4 regions of the Bacillus shivajii genome follow, and region 1 is predicted to be linked to each of the others. Evidence: riboswitches for the same ligand, from Rfam matches in the RefSeq annotation. Region 1 holds a riboswitch; each other region holds the start of a gene.
The links. Region 1 has a riboswitch for S-adenosylmethionine ahead of LGQ02_RS17405 (methionine ABC transporter ATP-binding protein). Riboswitches for the same ligand answer to the same signal wherever they lie in the genome.

Region 1 (3,898 bases):
TCTATTTCACGAAAGGCAATTTCAACTAACCTTGCATAGAACGGTGCAGAACCGATGATTAATGCCGGTAATGCTGCAGAAGGTCCTAAAAATGTTTTTAATATCGCTATCGTAAAGGGAATGAGTAAAACAATTAAAATAATAAATGGGATGGACCTTGTCACATTGACATAGGCACCTATAATTGCATGAACCACTTTATTTTCTAATAAATTGCCTTTGCCTGTTAAAAAGAGCAGTAACCCTAAGATCACACCAATTAAAAAAGTTAATGCTAAGGCAATGACTGTCATATAAACGGTTTCTAACGTCGCATCCCACATTCTTTCCCAATTCACATTTGGAAAGAGCAAAATGTTTCCGAGTAAGAAATTAATCACCGTGGATCACCTCCACTTCTACATCTTGGTTACGTATAAAGTCTTTGACTTTATTTAACTCTTCTTGCGCCCCATCGACACTAATAAATAGTGAACCATATGGGCCGTTTTGCGTTTGACTAATTTTTCCTTGCAATATATTAACGGTGACATCATATGACCTGATGAGATCATTGATAAGTGGCTTCTTCGCATCGCCTCCAACAAAAGTAAGCTGAAGGACGGTGTGAATGCCATTTTCTGAAAATAAATGACGGATTGCCTCTTCTGTTTCTTCTGGCTCGGTCACTTGCTTAACAAATTCTTTTGTCATGTGTTCTTTCGGCTTTTTAAAAATATCAAGAACGTTTCCTTGTTCCACAATTTGACCATCTTCCATCACTGCTACGCGGTGGCAAATTTTTCGAATGACGTGCATTTCATGAGTAATAAGAACAATTGTTAAGCCTAGCTTCTCATTAATGTCAACGAGTAAATCCAAGATCGATTCTGTTGTTTTCGGGTCTAATGCAGAAGTTGCTTCATCACAGAGCAACACTTTCGGATTATTTGCGAGCGCCCTAGCAATACCAACTCGTTGTTTTTGCCCGCCACTTAATTGTGATGGATAGGATCCTCCACGTCCGCTTAAGCCAACAAGCTCGATTAATTCATTCACTCGGTTGTCACGTTCTTTTTTAGGAACGCCTTTGATCTCAAGCGGGAATGCAATGTTTTCTTTTACAGTACGTGACCATAATAAATTAAAATGTTGAAAAATCATCCCAATCTCTTGTCGTGCATTTCTTAATTCTTTTTTTGAGAGATTGTTCATGTTTTTATCGGCAACAGAGACTTCACCAGAAGTTGGTGCCTCTAACATATTTAAAAGTCGAATTAATGTACTTTTACCTGCACCACTGTATCCGATGATCCCAAAGATTTCTCCTTTTTCGATCGTCAAGTCAATATGATCTACAGCTGTTACTTTGCCGTCCCTCGTATTGAAGGTTTTCACCAATTTTGATAACGAGATCATTTGAATAAGCCTCACTTTCTATAAACCTAACTAATATATTTATTAATCTCATATGATTACTAGGTTTAAAACATCTATGATTATTTCACTGCACTTAGTCTCCGATTGATAAACTAAACTCAGCTTTTTTCTTTTCGCTTCTAGACTCTGTTGTCGTTTTCTATTTAATACTCAAATCAAGATAGAAAACAAAAAACCTTTCAGCGCAATAAGACGAGCTGAAAGGTTTCCAATATCAAGACTGAAAAACCTTTCTCTCATCTCTCAAAGCAGTTATCTGCTTTGTTGGAATTGGCACCTTCCAATTTTCATTGTGGTTGCCGGGCTTCATCGGGCCAGTCCCTCCGCCTCTCTGGATAAGAGAATTTGTTTTTAATTATTTAACTCATTAAATCAGTTAAGTAGGATATTATCATTAACCGATTTTACTGTCAACATGTTTCCTACCTTTTCGATCAGAAGTATTTGCCAAATAAAATAAAGATTCTATTAATAACAAGTCTTTTAACTTCCCTTTTACTTTCAGGTCTTCTCGTTTTTTCATAGATAGTAGGAAGTCCTCACCGTACAATAATTCTTTTAGATCATCTTCACTGCCTTCAATGATAACATGACTATCGCAATCAAGCCCACTCACAATTTTTAACAAATTGTTATCGACCATTAAATAACAGAGTTCCTGTTCATTATTGAAAGAAACAGTTAATACACGATTCATCATTAACTTTTGGAGCGCGTCTTTTTCTCGGACTCGATTTATGAATTCATTAATTACCTCTTTCAATTTATCCCCGCCTTTTTACTTATTTCCTTGTAAACTTATTCCACTTCCTCCTCTTATTTTCCTCTATCCTGCAACAGTTCTTGATAGATTTTCTGATTTCGGAAGGGGCTTTCGGAAAACAATGAAGAAATAGACGGTTCCAATGACATAGAGGGCTCCAGTAATTGAAAAAACGATCGCGTATCCTGAGTATGAGCCATATACCATGACGATCGTCGTTGAAACTGGACCCATCACAGCCCAACCGAGCTGGAAAACAGCTTGCCCGACGGAATTTGCAAGTCCTTTGATCGAATCGTCAACACTTCGCATCATAAGTGACATTTGAATTGGGTTTCCTGCGTTCATTAAAGCTTGCCGGAATAGAAAACCAAATACAGCCCAATAAATATTTTCAGTAAAAGCTGTAATTAATAAAAACGGAATCGACAATAGCTGTAAGATGACGACCGCATTGACTTCACCGACTTTTTTCACAACGGCAGGACCGATGAGAAGAGCGATAGCGGTCATCCCTTGCCCTGCTGAAATGATGATCCCAACAAGTGAATGCGAAATATCAAACCTGTCTACAAAATATAGGTTTAAATACGGGATCACAAGCCCTGAACCAAAACCAATTAAAATTTGTGCAACGGCAAATAAAAGAATGATCTTAATCCCTTGTTTATGTGTGTTAAATAATTTTTTAAAGGACCTATTCCCGTCTGATTTATCCGTAAGTTTACGATCTTCTCTAATTTTTAAAATAGGAATGAGCGCTGCAAAAAAGAAGCCTGCCCCAATTAATAACGTAAGCCGAATGCTCCACAGTGTATTAAAACCAACGATGTAATTAAAAAAGTCGCTTAATGTTCCTCCAAGTGTATTACCAATGACATTTGCCACCATGATAATCGCAAAGTTAAAACTAAACAGGTGGACTCGTTGTTTTTCTGTCGAGTTTTCTGCCAGAAGAGGAATCGAAGAAACTTGGATAAAAGCCATAAACATCCCTGTCATAAACGCTGTACCAAGTAAGAGAACTTCTAGCGATAATATCGCCCTTAAAAATAAACTAGACGCTGCAAATACTGCGCCAACGAAAATGAGTTTTTTCCTGCCAATTCTGTCACTTAATATTCCAGCCGGTAGTAGAAGGAGTGCTGTCGCCATCGATTGAAAGGCAATGACACTACCATTCATTTGATCATCATACCCTAATTCTCGAATGTAATAATTATAAATGATCATAAAAATACCCATACCGATATGTGCAAGTATGGAGCTTACTAAAAAAAGACGGACATTTTTGTTGTAACCTTTAAATTGATCAGACCAGTCACCAATAATTCTTCCCAAGGTGAGGACTCCTTCCAAATAAAAATCACCAGGTTCGAAGACCATGATGATTTAATCGTTATAAATTAATAGAGAGGCTTTTGAAAAGTATGTAGTCTAGGCAAAAATGACTGTTTAGTTGAATATTTCGACTCTCTAAATAACAATGATATACGAAGATTCAGAATTTGCAAAGAGTTTTTTCACTTTAGTTGTGGTCTATTCTCTTTCATTCACTCCCAGTACGGCTTTTATTCTTGATTCTACCGCTCCTTTAATTCCTTACATGAAATTGTAAAGTTGTTCTCCTTTAAAATGAAGCCGTTCTTCAGGCTTTATGATAATCCCAGAGTATTCATATGCTTGATAAGAAACATATAAAACAAAACTCCGTCC
Region 2 (3,898 bases), 220 kb from region 1:
CAAAACTATTCGAGGTGACAAGATGGCGAATCGTCAAAAGTTTTTTATCATTGCAGGAGCAATCATCCTTGTAGCTCTTAGTGTATTGATGTTGTATTTATACCAAACAGATCCTACGAGTTATCCAATTGAAAGGAATAATGAACAGGAACAAGATACAACAGTTAACGAAAACACAGATAATATGGAAAATATAAATATTACAAATGAAAATAATAATGAAAATGAAGAACATCTTTCTGATTCTACAAACGAAGATGAGTTGGAGGAAAAAGAATATAAAGAGCATGCACAAACAGTAATAAATGAACATTACTTACCACATCATGAATACCCTACAAAGCAATCTTTCTTTGATCATGCACTTTTAAACCAAGAATATACAATGTTAACCGATGGATTCCATTTAGAGGAAGAGGAAGCTAATGAATATGATGCTAGATTAACCGCGATCGAGTTAGTATCTTGGTTAGAAGTCGCACAACAAAGAAAAGGGTTTGAGTACAATGAAAACACCTTTCTTTCCTTTGTTGAAAATAATGGTTTAAGAGAGGAACTAGAAGACAGTGCACGAGTATTTCTAAATGAATTAGAAAAAGAAAACGAACTTTTACTTGTTAGACAATTAGAATTCCGGTTCTTAAAACCTTATATTTGGAATGAAATAAAATCTGATGTTATGGCAACAGAAGAGATGAAAGAAGATGAAACAGAAGAAGAATACAATTTCCGTATGTATTATGAGTTCGAACAAGATGTGTTCGAATACTTAATTGAGAATTATCCTGAAGTTGTGGATGGAACACCTTAAAATTTTTAGCTTGCATACAATCGTAACGGGCTGTCTCATCATTGAGACAACCCGTTTTTACTTTCTCCCGATAAAAGAGAATATCCTTATTTTGTCTGCTCAGTCATTTATATTGAGTAAAATCAATTTCATAAGATTCATATTTTGAATCATCTAAACGGTCACTTATCATTAACTGCGCATTTTTAGTAAACGAAATCTCATCAACCTCGAAATAAACGGTTTTTAATGTACCATTTCCAGATACTGTTACCTCCACTGGATCGATCATTTCACCATCTTGCACCATTTCAATTTCATATATATACCCCTTATTACCTTGAAACCTGGATGAAAAAGAAAGAAACTTGTCCATTAACTCTAATTTTACTTCTTGTGGCCTCATTGTTCTCCCATATTGATCATACGTATCACGAGCAAGTAACTTTGTCTTTAAATAAGGCGTGTTTATATAAACAAAAGCAATGTCTTGTGATTCTATTGTTGAATCTAATTTTGGAAGCTGATAACCTTCTAATGTCGTTAAACTTTCCTTCCCTTGCTCAATCGCCTCATTTACTTGTTCATCTGTTAAGTAATAATAGTAATCTTCATTATGAAATGAATGAGTAATAATGTCATCATCTTGCTCATTTCCCTCTCCAAATGTAGAGGGAGATACGAATTGAAATACTAGTAACAACAGTACAGTCGTAAACATCGTCATTACAATTATACTAACCGCCATTTTTTTTATCATTCGTTCATCCCGTCCTTCACCAATTACTTATTATACAATGCATAAGGTGAAAAATGATAGGTTGAACAAATGTTCTTAGCTACATGGCCTTGGAATAGATGTAAATTAACTTTTGGAGATCTAAAAAAGAATGCCTCTTATCTTTCAGGAATTAGCACCATACTTGTGTGGATAGCTGGTTGCCGGGCTTCAAAGGGCCAGTCCCTCCGCCACTCTTGATAAGAGTTTAAAAAAAAGGTGAGGTTGTCAGGAAATACGTAGTAAGTAAAAGTTAGAATTATTTGAATATTAACACTTATATTCAGTGCGGTCAATACATATCTTATAATCTTCATATTTTTTCTACATTACATCGCTTTTGTTGTAAACGGTTTTCATTTTCTGAATTTATTTACTTCCCTTAATTGTGTTGGGGAAGGATAAAGGCTGTGTTATACTTCGTCTGGATTTGAGAAAAATCATTGAAGGAGGTTGTATAGAAGATGGCCCAATTATTTGAAGGTGTTCGTATGAAACCTATCATCATTATTATAGTTGGAACGTTGATATTCGGATTTGGAATCATTCATTTTAATATGCAACATGGATTGGCTCACGGTGGTTTTACAGGGATTACTTTACTACTTTATTACTTATTTACAATCGAGCCGTCACTATCCAACCTTTTATTAAATATCCCCCTATTTTTGATCGGGTATAAATTGCTTGGTAGATTAATGTTAATTTACAGTATTATCGGAACGATCGCTTTATCTGCATCTCTAAGGTTATTTGAAACGTACCCTATTACTGAGCTTCCGCTACATAATGACATGATCCTTGTCTCACTTTTTGCTGGAGCTTGTGTAGGAATAGGACTAGGCCTAATTTTTCGCGCTGGTGGAACAACAGGAGGCGCTGATATCCTCGCTCGGCTTGCAAATAAGTATACTGGAATGAGTTTAGGACGATTTATGTTCACATTTGATGCATTTGTCATTTCAATATCATTAATTCACTTATCAATAGACCTTGCCATGTATACGCTCGTCACCGTTTTTGTTGCTAGCCGCGTCATCGACTTCATTATTGAAGGAGCAAGTGCAGCAAAGTCTGCAATGATTATTTCAAACAAAACTGATGAACTTTCAAAGGCAATCATTCAGCAAATGTCTCGTGGCTCTACTGTCTTAACTGGAAAAGGTAGCTTCACATCGGATGAACGCCAAGTTTTGTATTGTGTTGTTAACCGTAATGAACTTATTCAGTTAAAAAATCTTATTGATGATATTGATCCATACGCATTCTTCTCAGTGAATGATGTAAAAGAAGTTGGCGGAGAAGGCTTTACATTCGACCAAGAAAAACGCCCCTTAAAAATTTCATAATCAAAAGGACCTGCATTAAAAAGCAGGTCCTTTTTCTAACGAAAATTGTCAAGGACCAGGTCCTCGACAATTTTGTGAACAATATAAATAAAAAAACGAGATTTCTCTCGTTTCCATTTGCATATATTTTGATTAGCGACTTTTAACGAGCATTTTTATTGCTTCTTCAATCACTTCGTCGCGCTCTTCTTCCGTCTCTGTTTGTTCTCTTAAACATACTTCTAAGTTTTTTGCGACAACATAAGCTGTTGCACGGTCAATTGCAGAACGGATCGCAGTCATTTGTGTAATGATTGATTTACAGTCTTTTTCATCATCCATCATTTTTATGACACCACGTACTTGTCCTTCTACACGCTTTAACCGATTTTTCATATCTGCTGAATATTCCATCATTGCCACCACCTAACTTATTTTGTGTTAATCATTTATAATAAGAATTAAATTCCTTTCTTTCTTATCATATTACTATATTTTATGCTCACCTTACAAATAAACACTGTGTTTTTGAAAAAAATAGCTTAACAAATTAAAATGAAAATAGTGTGAGATGGAACACTGACATGAACTACAAAAAGGGAGATAATTTATATAGAGAGGAGGAAAAACGATGGAATTTTATTCAACATTAGCGCACTACTATGATGATATCTTTCAACTTAATGAAAAAGCGATTCATTTATTTGAAGAGCACTTACCCACTAATAACCCTAAATCAAGAGTGTTAGACCTTGCAGCAGGCTCTGGAAAGGAAGCACTTGAACTTGTTCAGAGAGGCCATGACGTAACTGCAATTGATATAAGTGCCGAAATGGTTAAACAGATGGAGATAAAAGCCGATAAAGACTGGCTGCAGCTTCGCTCATATAAACGCAATATGAACGAACTACACTTATTTAATGACGAAAAATTTGATGGGATTCTTTGTATCGGTAATTCTTTTGTTCACTTAAGTGATACCACTGAAATGAAAAATACTTT
Region 3 (3,898 bases), 240 kb from region 1:
TTGTTACTCATTTGTCATTCCTCCTAATTTTTTAAAGATTCTATCCTGAAATAAGTTTAATCATGGGTAGAAATGCGATTGTCCTTTTAAATTCACTTCGTTCTCTTTACAAGCTATCTAAAAATAAGGCTCTTTTCGCATAGATTGTTGTTTTTGAGAAATCTTTCAGGCTTGGTTTACGTTACAGACGGGCGCTTTCACTCCAGAGCACAAGTGCGACATCTGTTTATTCTTCCCTTCGTTCGAATTCACAGTGTCTTCTTTGCACCTCTAGGCACAAGTGCGACATCTGTTCATTCTTCACTTCTTTCGAATTCACAGTGTCTTCTTTGCCGTGGGCAACGCTTCAGCCAATATGTTTCCTGTCTCTTCCTCTGCGAGCAACGCTATGCAGCTTTGTCCGTCGAGACAACTCGCAGCTTATTTATAATGCTACGCTCGGCGCTGGAATCGCCGCCTTTCACTCAACCAATCTTTTTAAAAATAGCAACAAAGTTTACGAAAAGAGCCAAAAATAAAAACCTTTCGCGATAAGAGAAAGGTTGACGTGATCTCGTGTCCTTTCTCTTATCTCTCAAAATGAACGCTGTCATTTTGCAGGATTTGGCACCTTCCAAAGTAAGGTCCTTTGTGGTTGCCGGGCTTCATCGGGCCAGTCCCTCTGCCACTCTTTATAAGAGTTGTGTTCATTATTTATTTTTGTAATGTTTTTTGAATGGTCTCACCCCATTTTTCAAATTCGGTTAAAAACCCGTCATGACCAAAGGCCGTTTGAATGCCCTGAAACTGAACGTTAGCACCAGCTTTTTCCCACACATTAGCAAGTCTTTTCATTTCATCAGGAGGATAAAGTAAATCTCCTTGAAATGCAATTAACTGAACATTTTTTTTAAAGCGACTGAGCACTTCAGTAAGTGGCCCTCTTCGATATTCTAAGTCGTGGTGATCCATAGCTTTTAGTAAATACAAGTAGCTGTTTGGATCAAAACGTTTTGTGAATTTTTCTCCTTGATATAGGAGATAAGACTCTACTTGATAAGCAATTTCATCGTGACGTTTTCCCCAAGCGTCTCTTTGGTCCCGATGAAATCTTTGGTTAAAAAGACCGTCCGATCGATACGTAATCATCCCGATCATTCGAGCGGTTGCAAATCCATTTTCCGGAAAGGCTTGATCCGTGTAGTTCCCACCGTTCCAATTTGGGTCATCGATAATTGCTTTTCTTGCGATTGCATTATAGCTTATGCCGTAATCACTTAACGATGGCGTGGCAGCTAATACGATCACTTGATCAATCAAGTCCGGGTACATGACTGCCCATTCAAGTGCTTGCATTCCTCCTAAAGAGCCACCGATCACAGCTTTTAATTTGTTAATGTTTAATTGTTGTAATGCCAATTGTTGAGCTCGAACAATATCTCGTATAGTAATAAATGGAAAATCACCTTTGTAAGTTTCCCTCGTTAAAGGATTTGTTGAAGTTGGACCCGTCGATCCGTTGCACCCTCCTAAAACATTAAACGTTATCACTTCATATGTTTGAATATCAATAAAGCTTTGATCATTAATTAATCCTCGCCACCAACCTGGCTGATCTTCAGTCCCTACTGTATGTTGATTTCCAGTAAGTGCATGACAGACAAGAATCGTTTCACCATTTGGAGGTCCTGCCCGTTCATATGCTAAGGTGACATTTATAAGTTCAACTCCAGAATCGAGCTTGATTTTTGGAAGCGTAACGGTACCAGTTGTTATGTTGGTTTTTTGCTTGACTTTCACCTTGTCACCTCCTAATCATCATTCATCATTTTTTCACTAAAAAAGTCCCTCTGCCTGAAAGAGACAGAGAGACTTATGTATGACAAAGATCCCTCTCTCATCTTTCAAAGCAACTGCTTTGTTGGAATTGGCACCTTGCATATGGGATGTAAATAATACATCACATTTATGCTGGTTGCCGGGCTTCATCGGGCCAGTCCCTCCACCTCTCTTGATAAGAGAATTATATTTTTATTTTTTTGAATTATTTTTATTGATTAACTTGTTAAAAGATTAACACTTTAATGCATTACCGTCAACAACTTTTATTAGATTTTTTAGCAAAAATGGAAAATGTAACATAAATCCCTTTGCTAAGTGTTATAGCAAAGGGATCAGTGAATGAATGTTTGAGCGGCCATTTTGTCAAAACAAAATGGATCATTCTCATCTCCCAAAGCTAATTTGCTTTGCAGGAATTAGCACCTTGCATGATATGGTTGAATCGTATTGATACCATGCTGGTTGCCGGGCTTCGTCGGGCCAGTCCCTCCGCCTCTCTTGATAAAGAATTTCTTTGACATTTGTAAAAATATGAAGTTGATGAAGATCATAACACTTATCATAAAAAGTGTCAAAATATTTAGTGATGTTTTTTTATTGTACGATGTTTGAAAGTAAAATATGATGGATGATTTTAATTTAGGATTATATTTGTATTTTTATACACTTAACGAGATTTCATATTCATTATTACACCTGTTTATTCATGGATTGAGTCCTACAACATTGAGTCCGGGTCACGTGAATCAGACTCATTTTTGCAGGATTCAAAACTCAAGCAATATCCCATAATATCAAGGAAAAGCAAGGTCAGACAACCACACGTCGTTGAAAACACAAACAGTCACGAATCCTGTAACTGATCCCCTTGCCCAACCTTGTATAACAATGTATAAAATACGTGCCCTACCATCAAATCCCATTCTTTTCCCAGGTGCCTGGCACCATATGAAGTGGTGATCATTCACACAATAGAAAAACGCCTGATTAAGGGGTTCCCCTTTACCAGACGTTTACTCTTATTATTTATCTTCTGTCACTTTTTTTGCTTCATTTTTTATATCGTCAATTGGTTCTGTAACTTCATTTGTTAATTCTTTTGTTGATTTCTTAAATTCTTTTAACGTCTGCCCGACAGCTCTTCCCATTTCAGGTAGCTTTTTCGGTCCAAAAATAATTAGTGCGATGACGAGAATTAAAACTAAGCCTGGAATTCCGATGTTTGAAAGCATAAATAACGCACCTCCTACGTTTAAATTACACGAGTTTTTGACAAAAAACAATGTCTATTTTTTAAACTTTTGCTAAGTAATACGGTTCAATATTTTCTTGGACTTTATATCCGCCTAAACGTTCTACATTTTGTTTAAACACTTCACTTTTTATGACATTTAGTAAGTTTTGGCCTTGCTCACTTTCTAAGAAAGACGTACGCATCACTAAATCATATGACTCGTCTCCAATAGGAATGAAGTCAAGATCCATCGCTTTGGACGCTGAATAGATGCCCATTCCGACATTTCTTTCACTCATTCTTACTTCAGCTGCAACACTTAAATGTGTAAACATTTCACGATCATAGCCTGTAATTTCGTCAGGTTCAATCCCTTGATCATTTAATAAATGATCAAAAAGTATACGAGTTCCAGCACCACGTTGTCTGTTTACATACACTGAATTTTTTTCAGCCAAACAACGAACGCCTTGAATGTTTAGTGGATTACCTTTCGGAACGATTAACCCTTGCTCTCTTTTTAAAAACGGAAGCAAGACGACATCTTCACCGTGAAGGAACCTCTCTAAATACGATATATTATAAACACCTGTTTCAGGGTCTAACAAATGTACGCCAGCCATATGTGCTTCTTTCCGTTTAATCGCCATCAATCCTGCCATACTTCCTGTGTGGCTTGCAGTAATTTGTGCTGTCGCATCCTGTTCTTTAAGCATTGATGAGAGTACATCGATACAGAGGTCATGACTTCCGGAAAACAAGGTAGCTGAATCAATTTCAGGCAATGACTTATACAATTCAACTTCAACTTCCTCACCTTGTTCGACTCCTAAGTGCTCTGCT
Region 4 (3,898 bases), 1.7 Mb from region 1:
AATAAGCCTCCGTCTCTTGTAACAACTAATGCAATTCCTACTGGCAAACCGATTAATGCTGCAAATAATAAGGAAAAACCGGTCATCGCCAATGTTTCAAGAGTCGCATCCCAAACGCGAACCCAAAATGTACTCCACTCAACGTTCATGATTTTCTACCTCCTTGATGATCAAGTTCTCTCCGATGTATTCAACAGCTTTCTCTATATTCTGGTCTGCTCCGTCAAACTGGACAATTAAATTCCCAAATGGTTGTTCTTGCAATTCTGTGATATGACCGTGCAGGACATTCACGTCGAGTTCAAACTTTCTTGCCACTTGAGATAAAACAGGCTTTCCAGCTAAATTTCCTTCAAATAAAATTCTGTATAGCGGCTTTCGCTGATTTTGCGGATCAAGCATATTTAAGATCGATTTCGGAATGTCATCCTGCATAACAGAATTCACAAAGTTTTTCGTCGTTCTGGCTTTTGGCTTTGAGAATACATCGAACACGCTTCCTTCTTCGATCAGCTCTCCATTTTCCATGACTGCTACTTTATTACAAACTTCACGAATCACGTTCATTTCGTGTGTAATCATTAGGACGGTAATGTTAAGCTCGCGATTCACTTTTTTTACAAGCTGTAAAATGGAATCTGTTGTTTGCGGGTCGAGTGCTGATGTTGCTTCATCACATAGTAAAACTTCAGGTGAAGTCGAAAGCGCCCTGGCAATACCTACACGCTGCTTTTGCCCACCAGATAATTGATCTGGATATTGAGATGCCTTATCAGATAACCCAACGAATTCTAATAGTTCATTTACTCGCTGTTTCACTTCTTCTTTTGGTGTTTTTGATAAATACAATGGAATGGCCACATTATTAAAAACTGTTTTCGACTCACATAAGTTAAAATGCTGGAAGACCATTCCGATCTTTTTCCTAGCATCACGCAGTGACGCAGCTGATAATTTCATCATATCCTGCTCATTGACGAGAACTCTTCCTGAAGTTGGTCGCTCTAGAAGGTTTACACACCGGACAAGCGTACTTTTTCCAGCCCCACTAAAACCAATCACACCGTAGATATCACCTTTATTCACTTGCAACGATACATCCTTTACCGCTGCAACCCCTTCTTCACCATCTCCAAAAACTTTACTGACATTATCAAATGTAATCATGCTGTCTATTAAAACCCCTTTCTATCTCGTTCACAAAATTGTACTAGACCAGGTCCATGACAATTTTTAAAACAAAAAACCCCTCTTCTTTCAAATAAGAAGAGGGGTTCACACAAAATATATGTATGTAACTCGCTCTTCTCATCTTCCAAGCTTTTATGATAGCTTGCAGGAATTGGCACAGTACTTTTACGACATTTCATACGTAAAAATCCGCTGCCGAGACTTCATTGGGCCATGTCCCTCTGTCTCTCTGGATAAGAAGATTATTATTTTTTGTTTTTTGTTGGTAATGGGTATCTTACATCTGCAAAAACAATGTGTCAATATCGACTTTTCGGAAAATAGTGATTAAAATGAATTTATCTTACATTTTGAAAACGCAATCATTACTGATTCATCAATAATATTTAGTGTTCCGAATTTTTTATAAAAAATTTTTTTTTATGGAATGCTTGTCGTTCATTGAATGCTCAAGGTCGTATCGATTTTTATACGATCCATTAACTACTTAGATTCGTGTATTCTCCCTACTTTTTAACCAATACCGAATCCCTTTGCCAGCATAAGGCTCATCTTTATATCTAGGAATCACATGCATATGAGCATGAGGAATCGACTGACCACCTACTTCTTCACAATTCCAGCCAACGTTATAACCGTCAGGATGATATTCTTCATCTAGTTTTCTTTTTACTTCGCGGAGCAAATCGTATGTTGCTTTCCATTCTGCTCCCGTTAAGTCAAAGACTGTTTGACGATGCTCTTTCGGGATAATGAGTCCTGAACCGATTAACACTTCTTGTGGCATTTGTAAAAATAAACAATACTCATTTTCGTACACAACTTTTTGCCCCGTATACTCATAAAAATGGCACAAAGAACATTGTTCCACGTTAATCCCTCCTAACCAGTATATGGGATCGGTTCATTTATCTCGATTAAGTTCCCGTCAGGGTCTCTAAAGTGAGCAACACGAATCCCCCAATCTGGTCGATCAACCGGCTCAAGATCAAGACTAACTCCATTCTTCTTCAACGAGTATGCTGATTCATCCACATTGTCTACGCGAAAGATAAGGACAATGCGATCCATTTGTTGTGCTTCTAGAGGTCGATCGCTTTTTCCAACTGCATCAGCCATCATTTTCCGACCAAAAATCGCAAGTAAATGTCCACCCGTTTGAAACTGAGCGTAATTTGTGTTTTCGTCCCCCCAATCGACTTCAAACCCTAAAGTATCTTTATAAAACTTAAAACAAGTCTCATAATCTTTTACTAATAAACGTGTATGTGTGAATTGCATTCCCTCACTCCTTTCATCAATCGATTCGACATAACGATAGATTTTCCTATATAATTTTGGAACAATATGTTTTAAAGGAGGAAAAGATGAAAGTAAAAGTATTAGCATACATTACAAGACGCAACAGAGAACAGCTTGAGCTTCTCGTGCATGACCATAAAGACATACCAGAAGCAGGAATCCAAGTACCGGGCGGGACCGTCGAAGAAGGAGAAAAAATTGAAGATGCACTCTTTCGAGAAATTGAAGAAGAGTCAGGACTAAAACGGAGTAAGTTACATCTCCAAAGAAAAGTCGGCGTCTTCTACTACACTCACCCGGAAAAACAGGAATTACACGAACGCCATGTTTTTGTTTTACACATACAAGGAGAGCATTTACAAAGCTGGGCACATCACGTAACAGGTGGCGGTGAAGACGAAGGACTAGTATTCAAATATAGGTGGGAAGCCGTTCACTCCCTTCCACAATTAGCAGGACAGCAAGGAGATTACCTTTCCTTAATTAGGAAGTATTCATGAATATGATCGAAGGTTGTTCATGAATTACTAGAAAGAACAGTTTCAGCGCTTCTCTACTAGGCAAAACATTCTATGAAATATAGGCGATTACCCACTCATGTTGTCATAAACCTACATATCGTACAACGAGGGTTTACAACAGCGATTTCTACTACCCTTCCTCAATAAAATAACAGTATGGAGGTATTTCTTTGTCTTCTTTTGATCCTGAGAAGTTAACAGTAAAGACCATTCCCCCAGCAGATTTCTATCAACCACTTTTAGGTAGAAAATACACATTGACTCATTCTGATATAACTGGAGAATTATTTTTAGATATCGGATATATTTACAATACTGAAGCGATTGATTAGAAAATGCGAGATGAAGTTATAGCATCATGGCAAATAGACAACCATTGCCGTTACTATTTAGTAGGGGTTGCTAACGTTGATGGTGGTGAGTTTAGCGAAGAGGAGGCTCAAATTCGTTATCGTATTTTCAAAAGAGAAATGGATACGGCACTTAAAGGGATGATTTTAGGTGACCTCCCGTTCTTCACTAACTATCCATCGTTACTTGATTCACCGATTTATATCATCTTTCACTCCACTTTTGAGCCGTATCGCCATACTTTCTATTATGGGACTCCAAGAATGTACTTGAACAAAAATTCTAATATACTTCGTAATCATGCTTAAGGTTCCTCATTAATATAAGGTTTCTCTTGGTAAAAATAGTTTGGTGTCATCATCACATCGTTGTATTCTTTATGAAAAATATGTGTGGCAGCTGGAGAAACTGGTGGAATAAGCCACGTCCAATCGCCGGTCAGTCTCCTATCTGCCTCTCCTTCTTTTTTCTCGAACTGACGGAATTGTTCAGCCGCAGTATGATGATCGACGATGCTTACTCCTTGCTGTTGA

Region 2: another riboswitch for S-adenosylmethionine. It lies ahead of LGQ02_RS16380 (hypothetical protein); the one in region 1 lies ahead of LGQ02_RS17405 (methionine ABC transporter ATP-binding protein).
Region 3: another riboswitch for S-adenosylmethionine. It lies ahead of metX (homoserine O-acetyltransferase MetX); the one in region 1 lies ahead of LGQ02_RS17405 (methionine ABC transporter ATP-binding protein).
Region 4: another riboswitch for S-adenosylmethionine. It lies ahead of LGQ02_RS04165 (methionine ABC transporter ATP-binding protein); the one in region 1 lies ahead of LGQ02_RS17405 (methionine ABC transporter ATP-binding protein).

What each region holds. Positions count from the first base shown of each region.
Region 1 covers NZ_CP084703.1:3,598,012-3,601,909, forward strand. Annotated here, with positions in the region: gene LGQ02_RS17400 (methionine ABC transporter permease) at 1-323, opposite strand, end outside; gene LGQ02_RS17405 (methionine ABC transporter ATP-binding protein) at 373-1,398, opposite strand; SAM riboswitch class I at 1,653-1,761, opposite strand; gene LGQ02_RS17410 (hypothetical protein) at 1,814-2,182, opposite strand; gene LGQ02_RS17415 (MFS transporter) at 2,246-3,523, opposite strand.
Region 2 covers NZ_CP084703.1:3,381,301-3,385,198, forward strand. Annotated here, with positions in the region: gene LGQ02_RS16375 (hypothetical protein) at 23-811, shown strand; gene LGQ02_RS16380 (hypothetical protein) at 915-1,550, opposite strand; SAM riboswitch class I at 1,685-1,775, opposite strand; gene LGQ02_RS16385 (YitT family protein) at 2,033-2,917, shown strand; gene LGQ02_RS16390 (metal-sensitive transcriptional regulator) at 3,050-3,310, opposite strand; gene LGQ02_RS16395 (class I SAM-dependent methyltransferase) at 3,528-3,898, shown strand, end outside.
Region 3 covers NZ_CP084703.1:3,358,595-3,362,492, forward strand. Annotated here, with positions in the region: gene LGQ02_RS16280 (PLP-dependent aspartate aminotransferase family protein) at 1-11, opposite strand, end outside; SAM riboswitch class I at 565-680, opposite strand; gene metX (homoserine O-acetyltransferase MetX) at 694-1,779, opposite strand; SAM riboswitch class I at 1,874-2,000, opposite strand; SAM riboswitch class I at 2,203-2,329, opposite strand; gene LGQ02_RS16290 (twin-arginine translocase TatA/TatE family subunit) at 2,844-3,053, opposite strand; gene LGQ02_RS16295 (molybdopterin biosynthesis protein) at 3,115-3,898, opposite strand, start outside.
Region 4 covers NZ_CP084703.1:862,620-866,517, reverse strand. Annotated here, with positions in the region: gene LGQ02_RS04170 (methionine ABC transporter permease) at 1-149, opposite strand, end outside; gene LGQ02_RS04165 (methionine ABC transporter ATP-binding protein) at 139-1,167, opposite strand; SAM riboswitch class I at 1,306-1,431, opposite strand; gene LGQ02_RS04160 (HIT family protein) at 1,679-2,062, opposite strand; gene LGQ02_RS04155 (VOC family protein) at 2,074-2,472, opposite strand; gene LGQ02_RS04150 (NUDIX hydrolase) at 2,559-2,993, shown strand; partial or broken gene LGQ02_RS04145 (staygreen family protein) at 3,185-3,673, shown strand; gene LGQ02_RS04140 (nitric oxide synthase oxygenase) at 3,670-3,898, opposite strand, start outside.